2 regions of the Halomonas sp. PAMB 3232 genome follow, and region 2 is predicted to be linked to the other one. Evidence: riboswitches for the same ligand, from Rfam matches in the RefSeq annotation. Region 2 holds a riboswitch; the other holds the start of a gene.

Region 1 (7,469 bases), 750 kb from region 2:
CATGATCACGCCCACGACAGCGGCGAGGCCCACGACCACAGCCACGAACACGCCCACGACAGCGATGAGGCCCACGATCCCAGTCACGAGCATGACCACGGCAGCGACGACGCTGACGATCACAGCCACGACGAGCATGACCATGCGCACGGCGACCAGGACCCGCACGCGTGGCAGGACATGGCCCAGGCCGAGGTCTATATCACCAACATTCGTGATGGCCTGATCGACGCCGACGAGGCGAACGCCGATGACTACCGCGCCAACGCCGAACGCTATCTGGAAGAGATGGCCGAGCTCGACGGTGAGCTTCGTGCGCTGCTCGAGGACGTGCCGAGTTCCGCCACCGTGATCACCGGCCACGACTCTTTCGGCTACTTCGCCAACGCCTACGGCGTGCGCTTTTTGTCGCCTTACGGGCTGTCGACGGAAGTCGAGCCGAGCGGCGCCAGCATGGCGGGCCTGGTCGATGTGATCAACGACGAAAACGTGCAGGCACTGTTTCACGAGAACATGACCAACCCCTCGGTGATCGAGCAGCTCGCTGAAGAGACCGGCCTTGAGATCAAGGGCACGCTCTACGCCGACGCCCTCTCAAGCGACGGCCCGGCCAGTACGTATCTGGGCATGATGCGCCACAACGCCGAGCTGCTGCACGACGCCCTGGCTCACGCGGGCAACGCCGAGCAGGCGCATGAGCACAGCCACGACCATGCTCATGAGCATGACCATGAGCACAGCCACTGACGAACGGCCGAGCGTCTGACGGTCTACCGAGCGCCCCTTGCGGGCGCTTTTTGTTGCTCAAGATTTTGTCTGGCGATGGTTTTTCAGGCGCCGCATACTAAAGCGCTCGGCGCTGCGGTAGCCGCCTCGCCTCAAAAGGATGTCATTTATGCGCCTAAACATCTATTTCACGCCTACTCTGCTTGGCACTGCGCTACTGCTCACGAGCGCGGCCCACGCGATGCCGGAACCGCACATGAATGCACTGGTGGATGAAACCATCGTGCCCCTGATGGCCGAGCACCGCATTCCCGGCATGGCGGTCGCCATTCACGTCAACGGCGAGCGCTACCTGTTCGACTACGGCCTGGCCGATCGCGAGGCGGGCGTGGCGGTGGATGCGCAGACGCTGTTCGAACTGGGTTCGCTCAGCAAGCTCTACACCGGTCTGCTGGCCGCCTACGCCGAGGCCAGCGGCGCGCTGGCACTGGCCGATCCGGTCAGCCGCCACCTGACCACGCTCGAGGGCAGTGCCTTCGATGATGTCACCCTGCTTGAGCTTGCCACCTACACCGCCGGCGGACTGCCGCTTCAGGTTCCGGAAACGGTCGAGGAGCCGGCCGTGCTCGACTACTTCCGGCAATGGACCCCGACCTTCGCGCCGGGCACTCACCGCCTCTACTCCAACCCGAGTATCGGCCTGCTGGGGGTCGTCGTCGCCCGCCGCCTGGGCGACACGTTCGAGGCGGCGATGAACGATCACGTTTTTACCCCGCTGGCACTCGAACACAGCTTTTACGATGTGCCCGAAAGCGAGCGGGCACACTACGCCTGGGGCTATTCGGCGGACGACACGCCGCGTCGGGTCAGCCCTGGCGTGCTGGACGCCCAGGCCTACGGGCTCAAGGCCACCGCCAGCGACGTGCTGCGCTTTGTGGAGGCGCACCTGGACAGCAGCGCGCTTGCGCCTGCGCTCCAGCAAGCGCTTGCCACCACTCGCGAAGGGTACGTCAGTCTGGGGGCAATGACCCAGGGGCTTGGCTGGGAGCGCTACGCCTATCCGACGACGCTTGACGCGTTAAAAGCGGGCAACGCGCTGGACGTCGTACTCGAAGCGAACCCGGTGAAACGGGAAGAGACCGTGCTCTCCGCCGAGAGCCCGGCATTTTTCAACAAGACCGGGGCAACCAACGGGTTTGGTAACTACGTGGCACTGGTGCCCGAGGCGGGGATCGCCGTGGTGCTGCTGGCTAACCGTAACTACCCCACTCAGGCACGTATCGAAGCCGCTTACACACTGATCGAACGGCTTAATGAGGCGCCGTAAACCACGCGCTGGCGCTTCGGCGTTGCATTTTGGCCGCCGGATGCGGAGACTTGGCGTCTCCTACCAGTGAACATGAGTGGAACCATGCACCTGAACGCCGATTTTTCCCGGTTTGCCAGCGTGACGCCCGGCGAGTATGAGTGGGTCGACTCCCCCAGCGCCGGGGTACAGCGCATGATGCTGGATCGTATCGGCGACGAGGTCGCCCGGGCCACGAGTCTGGTGCGCTACGCGCCTCATAGTCAGTTCGAGCGCCACGTGCACGGCGGCGGCGAGGAGATTCTGGTACTCGAGGGCGTGTTCGGTGACGAGCACGGCCGCTACCCGGCGGGCAGCTACCTGCGCAACCCGATCGGTACCGACCACGCGCCGCAAATCGGCGAAGAGGGCGCGCTGATTCTGGTCAAGCTCCACCAGTTCGAGCACACCGATACGCTCAAGATCGCGGTGCCCGCCCACCGCTTGCCCTGGCAGCCGGACCAGCGCGAAGGCGTGGCCTACAAGATGCTGCACACCCATGGCCAGGAGCGCGTAAGCCTGGAGAAGTGGGGCGCGGGCGTCGTCGCCCGCTACCCACAGCTCAGCAAGGGGCTCGAGATTTTCGTGCTGGAAGGGACGCTTTGGGACGGGGAGACCGAGTACCCGACGGGCAGCTGGTGTCGCTACCCCTATGGCGCTCTGCCCACGCTCGAGGCCGGCGCCCGCGGCGTTCGGCTCTATCTCAAGCGCGGGCATCTCTCTGCGGCGTAATGCTCAAAGCGCGTTGAGCCCGAGAAACGGCAGCAAGGTCAGCAGCGCGACCAGCAGCACCGCGACGATGGTCAGCACCACCTGGATGGGGTGGGCCAGAAAGCGCCGCCAGAGCGTGGGCGCCTCGCCCCGAGCGCGGGCCTGCTCGAACGCCGCGCGCTCGCGCTGCCGGCGCGCTTGCTGATACTCGGCCAGCGCCGCCTCGGCGGCCTCGCGCTGGCTCGAGTCGCGCAGCCAAATTGCATCGACCCCAAGGCGGAAAAAGCCGGCCTGGGTCTCATAAACGTCGAAGCCGCGCTCATCCAGCAGCCTTCGCACTTCCAGCGCCTCTTCATCGGTCACGTGGCGCAGGCGAAACAGCAGGTGCGCCACCCTAGTCGCCCATACCGGCCATGAGGTCGGCCTGGATCACCTCGATCCAGTAGCCGTCCGGGTCCTTGACGAAGATCACGTCCTTCATTTTGCCCTGATCGGCGCGCTTGACGAAGGTCACCTCACACACGTCGAACCAGGCCTGGGCGGCGTTGAGATCCGGCACGCTAAAGCAGATATGGCCAAAGCCCTGGGGCTCGGCGTTGCCGTCGTGGTAGGCGAAATCCGTCTGCTCCTCGGTGCCCCAGTTGTGGGTCAGCTCAAGAAGCCCCTTTTGCGCGAAGGTCCAGGCAGTGCGCTCGCGCGTATCTTCCGGGATTGGCTCGCCCTGCTCGACGTTGGCGAGAAAATAGAGCGAAAACTGCATCTCCTCGAAATCGAGTCGGCGCAACACGCGCATGCCGAATACGCGAGAGTAAAACGCCAGCGCCGTTTCCGGGTCCTTGACGCGCAGCATGGTGTGATTCAAACGAAACCCCTGGGTGTTGGCCGGGGCGGCGACCACGCCGGGATGCTGCTCACCTTGAAAACTCATGAAATGCTCCTTTAAGGCCGATAAACTTTGACGAAACCGAGGCCGTGTACAAGGATGTACTCTACTTGATACAGGTATGACGCGCATTTACCCCTATCAACCACATCCAACCTTAACAATGAGGTCGGTGGCCCACTAATTCCAGCCCCGGCTTCCGGAGGCATCATGTCTCGTGACCGTAATGTTTTAGGTGAGCCTTTAACGCCCTGCTGCCACAGCCCTAAAACCGGTTTCTATCGCGACGGTTTTTGCCGTGTCGGCCCTGACGATGCCGGTGTGCACTCCGTGTGCGCCATCGTCACCGAAGAGTTTCTCGCTTTTTCCCAGGCCCAGGGTAACGACCTGGTCACGCCGCGCCCGGAGTTCGGCTTTCCAGGGCTCGCCCCCGGTGATCGCTGGTGTCTGTGCGCCAAGCGCTGGCTGGAAGCGTCGGAAGTAGGCCTGGCGCCGCCGGTGATTCTGTCCGGCACCAACCAGAAAACCCTCGATATCATTCCCCTGGTCACGCTCCAGCAGCACGCCATGGACGCGGTACACTAGTCGATTTGACCAGGCTCGATGGATCAGTCTCGACGGCTTTACAAGCCGCCGCCGTATCCGGATAGTAGCACTCACGACAGGGGCGCCCGTTTGGGCTGAGATGCACCCTTTGAACCTGAACCGGATAGTACCGGCGTAGGGAGTCGTGGTGTTCGCACCACCTCTCTCGCCGGGAGGACGTCATGACCCTACCCCCGCTTGGCCACTACCTTGGCGCGCTTCGCGAAAGCACCCCGCTCGTTCACTGCATGACCAATTTCGTCGCCATGAACTCCAGCGCGAACCTGGTGCTGGCCGTCGGCGCGTCGCCGGCGATGCTTCACGCGATCGAAGAGGCGCCGGCGTTCACCGAACTTGCCGGGGCGCTGTCGATCAATATCGGCACCATATCACCGAGCTGGGCCAAAGCGATGCTGGCCTGCGCCGACGTGGCGAGACGCCGCTCGATCCCTTGGGTGCTGGACCCGGTGGCGGTGGGCGCGACCGCCTACCGCCGTGAGCTTTGCGAGCAGTTACTGGCACTCGAGCCCACGGTGATTCGCGCCAACGCCTCGGAAGTATTGGCGCTTGCCGGGCTCGAACGCCAGGGACGCGGCGTGGACGCCGCCCCCACGACCCACGACGTTGAGGCAGCCGCCATGGCGCTCGCCAAACGTCAGCGCTGCGTGGTCGCCATGACCGGCGAGCGCGATGTCGTCACCGACGGTACGCGCCATCTTCATATCGATGGCGGACACGCCCTGATGCCGCGCGTTACCACCCTTGGCTGCGGGCTTAGCGCCATCGTGGCGGGCTTTGTGGCGGCCAGCCCAAGCGCCGCGCTCGAGGCGAGCACGGCGGCTCTGGCCGCCTTCGCCGAGGCCGGGCGTGACGCCGGCGAGCGCGCTCGGGGGCCGGGCAGCTTTCAGGTCGAGCTGATCGATGCGCTCTACCGGCTCACGCCAGCGGCGCTCTCCCAGGCGGGATCGACGTGCGTGACGTCCAAGGGCCGCGAAGGAGATCAACCATGACGCTCGATCTTTCGCTTTATCTGGTGACCGACGCCGTGCTTTGCCGCGACTACGGGCTCGAGCGTACCGTCGAGGCCGCGGTGCGCGGCGGAGTGAGCGTGGTGCAGCTTCGCGACAAGCACGCCAGTGACGCCGCCATGGTCGACGAGGCCAAACGCCTGAAGGCGCTGCTCACCGGCACCGGCGTGCCGTTGATCATCAATGATCGACTCACCGTGGCGCTCGAAAGCGGCGCCGACGGCCTGCACGTCGGCCAAAGCGACGCCGCCGCGCTTGAGGCGCGCCAGGCGCTGGGTGATGATGCGATCATCGGGCTTTCGATCAACACCCTCGCAGAGCTTGCGCGCGCGCCGCGCGAGGCGCTCAGCTACTTTGGCCTCGGCCCCGTGTTTGCCACCGCCAGCAAGAGCGATCACGCCGCGCCGCTGGGCCTGAAGGGCTTGGCCGAGCTTGCCCGCGCCAGCCGCTTGCCAACGGTGGCGATCGGCGGGCTCAAGGCGGAACACGCTGACGACGTGCTCGCCGCCGGCGCCAACGGGCTGGCAGTGATCTCCGCGATTTGCGGCACACCGGACCCTTGCCGTGCCGCGCAGGCGTTCAAGCGGTGAAGCATCAGCTCGAGCATATCAGCGCCTTTGTGAAGGTGGCGGAGCTTGGCAGCTACACCCGCGCCGCCGAAGCGCTGGATCTTTCCCGTACCAGGCTATCGCGCCAGGTGATGGCGCTGGAAGAGACGCTGGGCGCGCGACTTTTGCAGCGTACCACGCGCCGCATTCACCTGACGCCGGAAGGCGAGCGCTACCTGGCCCACGCCCAATCGATACTGCGCGCGCTGGATGACGCGGCCAGCGACGTGGGCAGCACCACCCAGGCGGTACGCGGTGAAATGCGCATCAACGCGCCGATGAGCTTCGGCGTGCGCTACCTGGCACCGCTGGTGGCGGAGTTCATGACCGAGCATCCCGAACTCGAGGTGCGTCTGGATCTCAACGACCGCCGGGTGGATCTCATCGAAGAGGGGTATGACGTGGCGATCCGTATCGGCCAGCTGGCGGACTCCAGCCTGATCGCGCGGCGCCTCACCCGGTGTCGGATGCTGTTTTGCGCCTCGCCGGACTATCTTGCAAGGATGGGTACGCCCACTACGCTAGCGGCGCTGGCCGACCACCGCTGCCTTCGATACCGCAGCGGCCAGGCCAGCGCCGACTGGGTGCTGGGTAACGCGACCACGCTGACCCCGCAGGGCCCGCTTGAAAGCAACAATGGCGACGTCCTGACCCACATGGCAGAGGCCGGGCTCGGTATCGCTCAGCAGCCAAGCTTTCTGGTCACCGAGAGCATTCTGACGGGCCGGCTGGTGCCGCTTCTGACCGACCAACCGCCGGTCATGCTCGATATTCACGCGCTCTATATGGCCAGGCGCTACCTGCCGGCCAAGGTCGAGCGCTTCATCGACCGGCTGCAGCAGGCCTGGGGTAATCCACCCTGCTGGGAAGAGGCCATGGGACTATCGCGCCTGACGCAACAGTGAAGTGGAAAAAGCGCAGATTATCTTCGACTCCGGCCGCGCTAAAGTCTCTCCATCGGCAACGTTCTGCCCCTTTGGAGACCCCCTCATGAACACCGCGCAACCGACATCCACCAACGCCTTCCAACCCTACGTTTTCCAACCCTACGCCACGACGCTGCTGCGCGTAGCGCTCGGCGTCATGGCGCTGGCCCATGGCCTTTTGAAAGTGCTGGTATTCACCCTGCCCGGCACGGTGGCCTACTTCGAATCATTGGGGCTACCCGGTTTTCTGGCTTACCTGACCATCGCCGGTGAAATCGGGGGCGGCCTGGCGCTGATCCTCGGTGTTTATACCCGCTGGGTGAGCCTGGCAATGATTCCGCTGCTGCTGGGGGCGGCCTCGGTTCACCTGGGTAACGGCTGGATGTTCTCCAACGCTGGCGGCGGCTGGGAGTTCCCGGTCTTCTGGGCACTCGCGCTGCTGGTACAGGCAGGGCTGGGGGGTGGACGTTTCAGCCTGACCGACCGCTCTCGCTAATCACGTTACGACGCCATGCCAGGCCCCGGTTGATGGGGCCTTTTGAAGGAGATCGATCATGCTACCCAGCCTGTTTGTTTCCCACGGCTCCCCGATGCTTGCGCTTAACGCCACGCCCGCCCACCGTTTTCTGCGCGAGCTGGGGCAAACCCTGACCCCCA
Region 2 (7,469 bases):
CCCAGGTGCTCCTTGGGAGTGACGTAGCAGAGCATCGCGCAGCCGAACCAGCCGATCATGGCAGCGCCTATACCGGAGGTAATATGGTCATAGCCCGGCGCGATGTCCGTGACCAGCGGCCCGAGGGTGTAGAAGGGCGCCTCATCGCAGTACTCGAGCTGCTTGTCCATGTTCTCCTTCACCAGGTGCATGGGCACGTGGCCCGGACCTTCGATCATCACCTGCACATCGTGCTTCCAGGCGATATGGGTTAGCTCCCCCAGGGTTTTTAGTTCGGCCATCTGGGCTTCGTCGTTGGCATCGGCAATCGAGCCCGGGCGCAGGCCGTCGCCGAGGGAAAACGCCACATCGTACTGCTTGCAGATCTCGCAGATCTCCTCGAAGTGGGTATACAGGAAGCTCTCCTGATGGTGGTACAGGCACCACTTCGCCATGATGGAGCCGCCGCGGCTGACGATGCCGGTAACCCGATTCGCAGTCAGCGGCACGTAGCGTAAAAGCACACCGGCGTGAATGGTGAAGTAATCCACGCCCTGTTCCGCCTGCTCGATCAGCGTGTCGCGAAATACCTCCCAGGTGAGGTTTTCCGCCACGCCGTTGACCTTCTCCAGCGCCTGATAGATCGGCACCGTGCCGATGGGCACCGGCGAGTTGCGCAGTATCCACTCGCGGGTTTCGTGAATGTTCTGCCCGGTGGAGAGATCCATGATGGTATCCGCGCCCCAGCGGATGCCCCAGGTCATCTTGTCGACTTCCTCCTCAATAGAAGAGGTTACCGCCGAGTTGCCCAGGTTGCCGTTGATCTTCACCAGGAAGTTGCGCCCGATGATCATCGGCTCGCTTTCCGGGTGGTTGATATTGTTGGGGATGATCGCCCGGCCGCGGGCCACTTCGTCGCGCACGAATTCGGGGGTGATCTCCTCGGGTATGCTGGCGCCAAAGTTCTGGCCACGGTGCTGGTGGCCTAGAATGCGCTCAACTTCCGCCGTTCCAAGCGCCTGGCGGCGCTGATTCTCACGAATGGCGATAAACTCCATCTCCGGGGTGACGATCCCTTGGCGGGCATAGTGGAGCTGGGTCACGTTCTTGCCTGCTTCCGCCCGGCGTGGCGTGCGCTTGAGATCAAACCGCAGCTGGGCAAGCATGGGGTCGTTGGCGCGGCGCTTGCCGTACTCTGAGGTTAAACCCTCGAGAAATTCGGTATCGCCGCGCTCCTCGATCCACGCCCGGCGCAGCTCAGGAATCCCCTGGCGCAGATCGATCTGCGCAGCGGGGTCGGTGTAGGGGCCGGAGGTGTCGTAGACCAGCAGCGGCGGGTTTTGCTCATCCGCGCCGCTGGTGGTGGTCGGCGACAGGGTGATTTCGCGAAACGGCACGCGGATATCCGGGCGCGAGCCTTCGATGTACACCTTGTTCGAAGCGGGCAGCGGGGCGATAGCGGCGGCGTCGACCTGGGCGGTTTCAGCCAGGAAGTGTTGAGTGCGGCTCATGATCAGACTCTCTCGTTATGGTTTTTATAAAGGCGTATCAATCGGCCAAATCCAGACCCATCTGCCAGAAATCAATTTCCAGGCGCGTGGCGTCGCGAAATATCTTCGTAAGCGCTTCAAAGCGCGCCGGGGTGACATCGGCCAAGCGCGTATTCAGCCACTCAAGCTCCGCGCGCATCGCCGCCTGAAACTCCTCGCCTTCGTACATGGCGATCCAGGCGTCATACGCGTTATCGCCGCCGCGCACGGTAGTGCTCTGGGCGTTCAGCCAGTTGGCAATTTCGCCGTAACCCACCAGGCACGGGGCCAGCGCCACGTGAAGGTCCAGAAGGTCGCCGCGGCTGCCGGTATCCAGTACGTAGCGGGTGTAGGCCATCGTTGCCCGCGCCTCGGGAAGCTTCGCCAGTTCCTCCTCCGAGATGCCCCATTCGCGGCAAAAGCCGATATGCAGCCCAAGCTCCACCTCCACGATCGCTTTCATGCCCTCATGAGCCTGGCGCAGGTCGGCAAGGGTTGGACTCTTGTAGGCCGCCAGCGCGTAGGCACGGGCAAAGTGAATCAGAAACAGGTAGTCCTGCTTCAGGTAGTGGCGAAAGGATTCTTCAGGGAGCGTGGCGTTGCCCAATTGGCGGACGAAATCGTGCTCGATATAAGCGCGCCAGTCGTTTTGGCACGCGGTGGTAAGGTCGGTGAAGCAGTAGCCCATACATCCTCCGGTGGTAGAGATCCGAAGGGTAGGCGAGAAGATCGAGAAAATGGCGCGGAAGTGTGGCGTGAAATGCACAGAGATTGCCGGCGCCATCGCTTGATCCCTACGCCGGTACCCGCGCTTTTCAAATAAGCGCATTAGCCGGATCAGGTTCAGCGGGACCAGCGCTTGGAAGCTTGAAGCTCGCCCTGCGCCATCTCAGCCGGATTCACCGGCACCCCGTCAAGCAGTTGTCTGGGGGAGTCTAGGGGGCGATCAGGGAGGATGCAAGGGGCGTGAACGAGGCAAACAATCAATAAGCCGGGGGCTGGCTAACGTTGAAGCGCATCTACCATTTACCTTACGGTCCTGTGCCTCAGCGGTTCAGGGAGTCACTGTGTTCCAGGGAGAGGCTGACTGTGCAAGCGTTTGCCAAGCGGTGAGGTTCGCGTGTAAGTAAGGCAAAAACCCTTGGCACTGACGTGACAAGGCGTGAAAGCGTGACGTTACGACCGCAATATCCAAGTCGATATGGGGCGCAAATGGCACCATGGTGACTTGGCAATCCCGGCGTTTAAGAAACCCGTGAGCGGTAACGGGATCCACCAGCGCGACGCCCAGCTCTTCATTGACTAACGCAATCGCGGAAGAGAAGAGATGGACCTCAAGGCCACGGCGAAAGGGGACGTTGGCTTGAAGGAGTACGTGTTTAAGCTTGGCGGTACTTTGATGATTCTCATCGAGCGTAATCAGGTTTTGACCGTAAAGTTGCTCGGGAGAAAGCTCGGCAAAAGAGGCGAGTTCGCTCGAGGTAGGCACCGCTAAATGCATTCTGAGTTGGTACCGGGTCATGCTCAATTCCGGAAGATCACTCTCTGCCTCAATGACCCCAAGATCAAACTGTCCTTCGGATACCCACTCGGCAATTTTGGGTGTACTGAAGGTTTGCAGCGACAGCCGGCTAGCTTCGTGTTCTGCCAGATAAGCCGAGGTTGTCCGGGGTATCACGGTTGGCGAGAGGCCGGGCATGCAGCCGATGGTGAGTTTGCCGGAGTGCCCTTGGCCAATGAGATCCGAAAGCTCTTCTAAATGCCTGACCGAGGACAGCACCTTATCCACGCCCTCGGCCAGATGTTTGGCCTCAGGGGTCAGCTCGGTTCCGTAGTGGTTGCGTCGAAAAAGTAAAAATCCTGCCTCCTGCTCAAGGTTAGCGATAGCCGTGCTCACAGCAGGCTGAGTCAAATCTAGGCGGCGTGCGGCTTTGGAGAGACTGGCGGTGCGGGCTACTTCCTGAAAGATCTGCAACTGGCGAAAGCTATAGCGCAGTTTCATCATCGTTGGCTCAAGATTTTGTTTATGAGTTCATAGTCATCTTTTAATTGTATTTATATCACAGTGAAAGGATGCTGAAAGACTCATCATAAAAGAAACAACGAAGGTGATCTCATGAACCTGGTCGATCTGCTCGGTCTACTCCTGTATTTCGCTATTCTTATCGTGATTGGCTACCGCAGTGCGAAAAAAGTCTCCAACAGTTCTGATTTCGCGGTCGCGGGCAACAAGATTATCTGGCCGATATTATTCGCTACCCTTGCCGCTTCCTTTCTGGGCGGGGGCGCCTCCATGGGGCGAGCGGGCAAAACCTTCGAAGAAGGCTATGTCTTCATGTTTGCGGCCTCAGCCTTCCCGATTGCAACCGTGCTCGCTGGGCTCTTCATCGCGCCACGTTTGAAGCGCTATATAGGCGCTCAAACGGTCGGGGACATCATGGCCTATCACTTTGGTGCTAGCGCTCGCTTGTTTACCGGCATTTTTTCACTGATCTTTTGTGTCGGCATTTTGGGCGCACAAGCGCTGGCGGTGGGGACCGTGTTTCACATGATCCTTGGCATCGAAGTGTCCACGGGTATTCTCATCGGCATGGCGGTAGTGCTTATATACTCCACCCTGGGAGGAATGTGGGCCGTCATCCAGACCGATGTGGTGCAGTTTTTGATGCTGGCGATTTTTTTACCTCTCACCATGTTGATCGGAGTTCACGACCTGGGGGGGCCGGCGGCATTGGTAGAGCGTCTCCCCGAGGCACACTTTAGTCTCATGGGGGACTATTCGATCGGCATGTTCATCAGCATTTTTGTCGCCTTCCTGTTGGGTGAAACGCTGGTCCCCCCATATACCCAGCGCGCCCTGTCAGCACCGGACTCGCGTCATGCCAAAATTGGTTACTCCTTGGCGGGCGGCTTTGGCTTTTTGTTCTACTTTGTGAGCGCCACGATCGGCTTGGTTGCACTGGTGCTTTACCCGAACATATCACCGGATCAGGCTATGCCCGCACTGATACGTGATGCTCTGCCTGTGGGGCTGACCGGCCTAGTGTTGGCGTCGCTTCTTGCAGTGGTCATGTCCACGGCCGACTCCTACCTGAACTCTGCGGCGGTCATTTTCGTCAGCGACATCTACAAGCCATTTATTGAGCCTGAGGTAAGCGAAAAACGTCGCCTATGGATTGAGCGGCTCGTGAACCTGGTGATCGGTGTCGGGGCGGTGATCTTTGCGCTTTACGCAACGTCCATCGTCGATGCGCTGCTACTGAGTTACTCCCTGTGGGCGCCGACGATCCTGTTGCCTTTCGTTTTCGCAGTGCTGCTCAATTTGCGCTGCGCACGCTCGGCAATTGCCGCCATGTTGGGGGGCGCCTTGATCACCACCTTATGGAAGTGGGGGCCGCTGGATATGCAGGGCATGACGGGCTTGACTGCGCTCATCGCTGGGGTCATTAGCAACGTGGTCGTGTTCACACTGGTGTATCGCTTTTTCCGCCAACCGCCTATCGACTCGGCGGCTAGCCAGATCCGGCCTGATGCCTCGACACCCACCCAATAAGGAATATTGCCATGACCTTTTATGCCTTCGCCTTGTATGCCGCAAGCCTGATTTGCGTAATCGCTGCCATCGGTGTCGGGATTTCCGCTTGGCGCTTTTACCGCGATAACTAATCGCGCGTCACGCTGACTCACGCCCCTGAACGATCAACGCTCAGGAGCGTATAAGGAATTTTGAAATGACAAACATCGCTGTAATTGGAGCGGGCAGCGTGGGACTATCTGTATGCGCTTCTCTGATTGAGCGCGGCCACCAGGTGCACCTGTATGACCCGAGAGCGCCCGGAGAAGGAGCCTCTTTTGGCAATGCCGGCATGATTGCCAACTACGTCACGGATCCATTGGCCAGCATGGCGACCCTGCGTAGCCTTCCTCGTGAGCTGACGCGTGCGGACGCTTCGCTCTCGATCGACCCGCGCTATGCATTGCCACTGATGGGCTTTGGGCGGCGCTTTTTAAGCGCGGCGACCCCAACACGCTTTGCTCGCAACAAGGCAGATTTGCTGTCGCTGATCAAAAATAGCGTGACTGCCCAGCATGCACTTCTCGATACGCTGGATGCGCCGACGCTGTTTGCCGACAGCGGGTGTCTACAAATTGTACGCAACGATGCCAGTGCGGCGCAGGGGATCGAGCAAGCCGCTGCCAATAAGCGCCGCGATGGTCTTGACTGCCGGGCATTAACCGCCGAGGAAGTCCGCGAGCTGGAGCCTGAATTGGCCGCCAAGGGGCTGGAAGGCGCGCTTTATTTTCCCGCTACCCGCCACCTTAAAAACCCATTGGCGGTGACCCGGACTCTCTATCAGTGTTTGGTGAGCCAAGGGCTTCACTTTCATCGCGCAGAGGTGACTCAGCTAAGCGCCCAGCGTGATGGTGGGTGGCAGCTATCGGTCAACTACCCTGATATCGACAGCGCTGATGCCGGCAGCGGTAAGGCTCATGTCGAGCAGGTCCAAGTCGATCAGGTCGTGCTGTGCGCGGGGATGGTCAATAATCGGCTGTTAAAAGCGCTGAATATAAAACTGCCCGTGGTCAGCGAGCGTGGTTACCACATTCGTCTGGAAACACCGGTCGCCCTGACACGTCCGGTGGGCTGGCTGGCGCACCACTTCTACGCTACGCCCATGGAGGGAGGCGTGCGAATGGCCGGCACCACCGAGTTCAAGACCGCTAACGCGTTGCCCGACGAGCGACGCTGGGAGCAATTGCGCCAGTGGGGAGGCGAGCTCTTCGGCCAGCCGGTTACCCTGGGGGAGAGCTGGTTTGGAGTGCGTCACTCGACGCCGGATGGTTTGCCCGCCATCGGTGAATTAGCCGAGCATCAAGGCCTCTACCTGGCCTACGGACACGGTCACCTGGGCTTGACGCTGTCGGCTCATACCGGGCAACTGATTGCCGATATGGTCGATGGCAATGAGCTTCCGCAATACGCGGCGAATCTGTCGCCTGATCGCTTTACCGGCAGCAAACGCTGACACGCATCCAGCTGCGCAGCCTCCCGTCTTAAAGCATGCCATTATTAATGAGAGGACGTTGCGTCTGTCCATTATCAAACGCGCCGTTGAGCATTGAGTGTTCAACGGCGCGTTCATTTGGCACGCATCTATAAAATGGCTCGTTTAGCCTTGAACGCCTTGATGTATTGAAGCGACGCTGTAGATGCCATGAAACTGCCGTCAAATTTGCTTTGTCTCTTTGATAATCGATGGGGTAGATTTATTTGAGGAGAGTATCACGTCAATGAACTTGCCAGGCGGTTCACTCCAATCGACAAGCTCGTCGTATCAATCATTATATGGCCCCATTAAACCAAGGAGTCGCTTTGGATATACGCATTGATGATTTAAATAGTCCCGAAGTGATCAGCTTGATAAGCGAGCACCTTGCATCAATGGCCCCCACGGCACCCGCCGAGAGTCGCCATGCGCTCGACCTTGAAGGGTTGCGCGGCTCCAACATTACCTTCTGGGCGGTATGGGACGGCTCGCAGCTGGCAGGCATCGGCGCGCTAAAACGCCTGTCTCGAGAGCATGGAGAGATCAAATCCATGCGCACGGCAAAAAGCTACCTGGGGCAGGGCGTTGCGTCCCGGTTGCTTTCACACATCGTCGATGAGGCAAAAAAGAACGGATATGTTCAACTGAGTCTGGAAACCGGTTCGATGGATTATTTCGAGCCAGCAAGGAAGCTATACGCCTCGTTTGACTTCAAACCATGCCCACCTCTCGAAGATTATGTAGAAGACCCGAATAGCGTATTTATGACCAAACATATCGCCTGAATCAGGTTCAGTGGGAATAACGAACATCCAAAAGACACGCTCTGCGCCATCTCTGGTGGATACCATTGGCCCTTCGATAAGCAATTTACTAGACGAGTTTAGGACGGTGGAGGGAAGTACAAAAGAGT

Evidence for each region. Region 2 has a riboswitch for thiamine pyrophosphate ahead of tenA (thiaminase II). Riboswitches for the same ligand answer to the same signal wherever they lie in the genome.
Region 1: it holds a riboswitch for thiamine pyrophosphate, as region 2 does, so the genes downstream of both, thiM (hydroxyethylthiazole kinase) here and tenA (thiaminase II) in region 2, are expected to answer to the same signal.

Annotation. Positions count from the first base shown of each region.
Region 1 is NZ_CP134865.1:3,457,649-3,465,117, forward strand. Features, by position in the region: gene RN346_RS15835 (metal ABC transporter solute-binding protein, Zn/Mn family) at 1-747, shown strand, start outside; gene ampC (class C beta-lactamase) at 896-2,053, shown strand; gene RN346_RS15845 (cupin domain-containing protein) at 2,138-2,803, shown strand; gene RN346_RS15850 (DUF6164 family protein) at 2,807-3,175, opposite strand; gene gloA (lactoylglutathione lyase) at 3,177-3,710, opposite strand; gene RN346_RS15860 (DUF2237 family protein) at 3,876-4,250, shown strand; TPP riboswitch at 4,319-4,409, shown strand; gene thiM (hydroxyethylthiazole kinase) at 4,433-5,260, shown strand; gene thiE (thiamine phosphate synthase) at 5,257-5,868, shown strand; gene RN346_RS15875 (LysR substrate-binding domain-containing protein) at 5,865-6,791, shown strand; gene RN346_RS15880 (DoxX family protein) at 6,877-7,308, shown strand; gene RN346_RS15885 (class III extradiol ring-cleavage dioxygenase) at 7,367-7,469, shown strand, end outside.
Region 2 is NZ_CP134865.1:2,705,586-2,713,054, reverse strand. Features, by position in the region: gene thiC (phosphomethylpyrimidine synthase ThiC) at 1-1,490, opposite strand, end outside; gene tenA (thiaminase II) at 1,528-2,196, opposite strand; TPP riboswitch at 2,283-2,431, opposite strand; gene RN346_RS12450 (LysR family transcriptional regulator) at 2,563-3,513, opposite strand; gene RN346_RS12445 (sodium:solute symporter family protein) at 3,625-5,061, shown strand; gene RN346_RS12440 (FAD-dependent oxidoreductase) at 5,240-6,535, shown strand; gene RN346_RS12435 (GNAT family N-acetyltransferase) at 6,883-7,341, shown strand.